DNA from 2 places in the Gemmobacter sp. LW-1 genome. Region 2 is predicted to be linked to the other one. Evidence: riboswitches for the same ligand, from Rfam matches in the RefSeq annotation. Region 2 holds a riboswitch; the other holds the start of a gene.

Region 1 (2,400 bases), on a different contig from region 2:
GCCGAGGCGCAGGCCACCGCCTGAGCCCTTACCGTGGCCCCGCCATGAGCGCGCGGGCCACGGCTTCATTCGTGACCAGACGGTTCACATAGCCGCCGCGCAGGATGGCGCGGATGATCTGAACCTTCTCGATCCCGCCTGACACCAGCATGGACATCGGCTTCAGCTTCAGCTTGTCGGGGCTGAGCGCGATGATTGATTCATTCAGGAAATGATCGACCGGCCGGCCCTGCGCATCCAGAAAACAGCCCAGAAACTCGCCCACAGCACCACGTTTCAGCACGTCGTCCAGATGATCCTTCACCACGCGGATCTGCGTCAGCGTCGCATCCTCGGCCAGCGACCCGCAGGAGGTGATACCCAGATCCGCAATTTCGGTGCGGGCCAGAACATCGGTCAGCTCGTCGATCAGCAACAGCGTCTCGCGACTTTCCGGCGAGGCGCAGTACAGCGGCGCGGTCAGGTAATGGCATTCCACCCCCAGACTGCGGGCGAAACTGGTGGCGACCTCGAATGTATTGGTGCCCGAAGACCGCGTGACCCCGCCGGTCAGCCCGACAACCCAGCTGTCGGGATGTGGCCTTGCATGCAGCCGGCGCACCGCGAAACTGAGCGTGCGCCCGGTGGCAACACCGATTCCCAGATCACGCCCTTCCACCAGCGCCCCGGCCATGGCCCCCGCCGCCTCGCCGATCACCCGCTTCTGTTCCAGATAATCCGGCACATCGGGCACCACCACCGCCTCGGCCAGCCCGTAACGCGCGGTCACCGCCTCGGCCAGCGCGATGCAGTCGGTCAGCGGCAGCGTCACGTCGATGCGCACCGCACCATCCTCGCGCACCTGCCCGATGATCTTGTTGACGCGCAGCCGCGTCATGTTCATGCGGGCAGCGATTTCCTGCTGGGTCAGCCCGCCCATGAAATAGAACCACGCGACCCGCGCGCGTTCCAGTTGTTCGGTCAGGTCTTCGGTCGGATCATCCATCGTGGTTTCCTTATACCCGCTGCACCGCATTCGGCCAGCGGCAAGGCGGCGGCAGACGAAAAAGACACCCCGGCGTTTCGCAGTTGACAGCGCCGCCCGAGGCCCCGATGATGCCCGGACGTCAGGGGAGTCCCGCCAAGGGGACTGAGAGGCTGACAGGGGTTCCGATCCGCTCGGGCCCCGGTGACGCGACCCTTTGAACCTGACCCAGTTGACACTGGCGTAGGAAGACCGAAGGGTATTTCCGCATTCCTCGCACATCCGGGGGCGGTCCTTTCGGGCCGCTATGGCCCATTCGGCGCAGCCGGGGCCATGTGGTCCCTTTCTGCCGACTGTTTCACTTGGGTCTCATCGCAAGAGGAGACCACAATGAAAGACACGATCCCCGCCATCACCACCGGCGCCCTGCCCGCCTCGCGCAAGGTCTATGTCACCGGCGCGACGCATGACATCCGCGTGCCGCTGCGCGAGATCGGCATTTCCAACGAGGCACCGCTGACCGTCTATGACAGCTCCGGCCCCTATACCGATCCGGCGGCGCAGATCGACATTGCGCAGGGCCTGCCCGATGTGCGCGGTGGCTGGTTGCAGGCGCGTGGCGATGTGGAAAGCTACACGGGCCGCGCGGTGACGGAAGCCGACAACGGCTTTGCCACCGGCGCGCGGCTGACGCCCGCCTTCCCCGTGCAGCGTGCGCCCCTGCGCGCCACGGGCGACCGGGCGGTCACGCAGCTTGCCTATGCCCGCGCGGGCATCATCACGCCCGAGATGGAATTCGTCGCCCTGCGCGAGAACGAGGGGCGCAGCGCCGCCGCCACGCGCGACGGCGAAAGCTTCGGCGCCACGCTGCCCGATCTGGTGACGCCCGAATTCGTGCGCGCCGAAATCGCTGCGGGCCGCGCCATCATCCCTGCCAATATCAATCACCGCGAGTTGGAGCCGATGATCATTGGCCGCAACTTCAGGGTGAAGATCAACGCCAATATCGGCAATTCCGCCGTCACCTCCTCGATGGAGGAGGAGGTGGAAAAAATGGTCTGGGCGATCCGCTGGGGCGCCGACACGGTGATGGACCTCTCCACGGGCCGCAATATCCACAATATCCGCGACTGGATCATCCGCAACGCCCCGGTGCCGATCGGCACGGTCCCGCTGTATCAGGCGCTGGAGAAGGTGGGCGGCGTGGCCGAAGATCTGACGTGGGAGGTCTTCCGCGACACGCTGATCGAACAAGCGGAACAGGGCGTGGATTATTTCACCATCCACGCAGGCGTGCGGCTGCACATGATCCCGATGACGGCGAAACGGGTCACCGGGATCGTTTCGCGTGGCGGGTCGATCATGGCGAAATGGTGCCTGCATCACCACCGCGAAAGCTTCCTCTACGAGCATTTCGAGGAAATCTGCGATATCTG
Region 2 (2,400 bases):
CGCCGCGCCCGGCTTGCGCCAGAACGACTGCCACGGGGCCCAGCGTCAGCGCCGCCAGCCCCGCCGCAATCAGCGCGCCAGCGCGGCGCGCCATTCTTCCAGTGCCGGGGCGCGCAGCGCCTCGGCCTCATCCGCGCCCAGCAGCAGCGATTTGGTCGGCTGCACCAGTGTCTCGAACCCTTTCGGCAGCCCTTCGGCCGGCACATGGGCCGGATACATCCAGTTCGTCGTCGGCAGCACCGCCTGCGCCGCATCCGACAGCATATAGGCCATAAAGCGGTCAGCCAGTTCAGGCTGGTCGGAAGCGGCCAGTTTGCCCATCACTTCGACCTGCATATAATTGCCCTCGTCGAAGACGGCGGCGGTCTTGCTGTCATCCTGTTCCGAGATCAGGTGATAGGCGGGCGAGGTGGTGTAGCTGAGCACCATATCCGCCTCGCCTTCAAGGAACATGCCATAGGCTTCGGACCAGCCGGGGGTGACGGTGACGATATTGTCGGCCAGATCCTTCCAGACCTGCGCCGCCTCGTCGCCATAGGCCGCCTTCACCCACATCAAAAGGCCCAGACCGGGGGTGGAGGAACGCGGGTCCTGAATGACGATCTTCAGGTCCGATCCCGCCAGATCACGGAAGTTCTTCGGTGCATCCAATGTGCGGTTGTGGACAAAGGCGAACCAGCCCCAGTCGTAGGGCACGAAGTTCGCATCTTCGAAGGCGACCGGCAGGTCGAGTTCGGGGGCCTGACCATGTGGCGCGAACAGGCCGGTTTCGCGGGCCGCGGCGGTCAGGTTGGTGTCCAGACCCAGAACCACGTCGGCATCGGTCCTTGCGCCTTCCAGTTGCACGCGCGCCAGCAGCGCGGCACCGTCCCCTGCCGGTATGAAGCGCAGATCGCAGCTGCATTCGGCCTCGAAGCCCGTTTCGATGGCCGGGCCGGGGCCCCATTCGGATACGAAGCTGTCATAGGTCAGCACGTTCAGTACCGGGGTCTCTGCCGCCACGGATGTGGCGACAAAAGCGAGACCCGCAGCAAATTTGAGAGATTTCATCGTCATTCTCCTATCTGCGACGGGCGGAGACGGGAGTATGGCCGGGCCACGCACCTTCCCTCCGCCGGTTCTAACCGGTTCAGGTTCAACGGGTCCGCGTTGCCGCATCTCAGCCCAGTAGGGCCCCCCGAGGTGCGGGCGACAATAGGGCAGGGTGAGCCATGTGCAAGGGGAATCGACAGGAAACTGGACGGCGCCACCGGCCCGGGGGAGGTGGCGCCCGGTCGGGGGTCAGCCCCAGACCTCGGTGAACTCGCGCCATTCGCCCTTGCTCATGCCGCTGTCTTCCTGCGCGACTGTTTCGCCCGCGAGGCGACGCTTCAGGACGGCGATGGCCCTGGCCGACAGGGTGACTCCGCCCATGCGGTAATCCTCGAAAGCGCCAAACGCGACCGGCACCCAGTCGGCCACCACTTTCGCAATCGCCTCGGCATAGACGCGAATTTCATATTGTGCATGGGCGTCGGCGCGCAGCCGCAGGAAGTGGAACAGGTTGTGCAGATCGACCTTCCAGTACCATTGCGTATAGATATTGGCGGGCAGGTTCATCCGCGCCAATTCGCGCGCAAGGCCCTGCTGGCCGTCCTGGCTGAGCATTTCCTCGTAATGGTCATAGCTGCGGGCGGCATCGGATTTCAGGATTTCCAGCACCCGCGCCGCTTCATCGCCTTGCAGCACGGCGCCACGGCCCTGATTGTTGACCGTCGATTGCGCGGCCAGATGTTCAGGGGTCGGGATGTAGAACTCACGGTCCATGATCGAATAGCGGGCGCTGTATTCGTTCACATTGGCGGTGCGGTGGCGAATCCACTGGCGCGCGACAAAGATCGGCAGCTTCACATGCAGCTTCACCTCGCACATCTCGAACGGGGTGGAATGCCAGTGCCGCATCAGATAGCGGATCAGGCCGCTGTCGTCGTTCACTTTCCTCGTGCCCGCGCCATAGCTGACCCGCGCGGCCTGCACGATGGCGGCATCGTCGCCCATATAGTCGATCACCCGGACAAAGCCGTGGTCCAGCACCTGATGCGCCCGGTAAAGATGGGCCTCCATCCCTTCGGAGACAGCGCGAAGGGTAGGGCGCGGGGTCGCACGCAGGGCGTCGATCTCGGCTTGCTGTTCAGGGGTCAGGGGCATGGTGTGGTCCTTCGTATGAGTCGGAAACCACTATATCTGGGCGAAGCCCCGCATATAACCCACCGGATGATGCGTGGTGCAGAGATGCCGCAGCCTTCATCCAAAGTGATGAACGGTGCGAAACTCGTTGACTTTACAGGGATTTTGGAAAATCTCGAAAGAAAAACGCAGCAGTGTCACAGGACCGTTATCATGTCTCAGCTTCGTACGGCG

What was found. Region 2 has a riboswitch for thiamine pyrophosphate ahead of thiB (thiamine ABC transporter substrate binding subunit). Riboswitches for the same ligand answer to the same signal wherever they lie in the genome.
Region 1: another riboswitch for thiamine pyrophosphate. It lies ahead of thiC (phosphomethylpyrimidine synthase ThiC); the one in region 2 lies ahead of thiB (thiamine ABC transporter substrate binding subunit).

What each region holds. Positions count from the first base shown of each region.
Region 1 is NZ_LJSC01000029.1:44,422-46,821, reverse strand. It holds gene AO684_RS05150 (sugar-binding transcriptional regulator) at 29-985, opposite strand; TPP riboswitch at 1,099-1,231, shown strand; gene thiC (phosphomethylpyrimidine synthase ThiC) at 1,355-2,400, shown strand, end outside.
Region 2 is NZ_LJSC01000041.1:33,421-35,820, forward strand. It holds gene AO684_RS10750 (ABC transporter permease subunit) at 1-94, opposite strand, end outside; gene thiB (thiamine ABC transporter substrate binding subunit) at 70-1,050, opposite strand; TPP riboswitch at 1,090-1,190, opposite strand; gene thyX (FAD-dependent thymidylate synthase) at 1,282-2,187, opposite strand; partial or broken gene AO684_RS22015 (hypothetical protein) at 2,380-2,400, shown strand, end outside.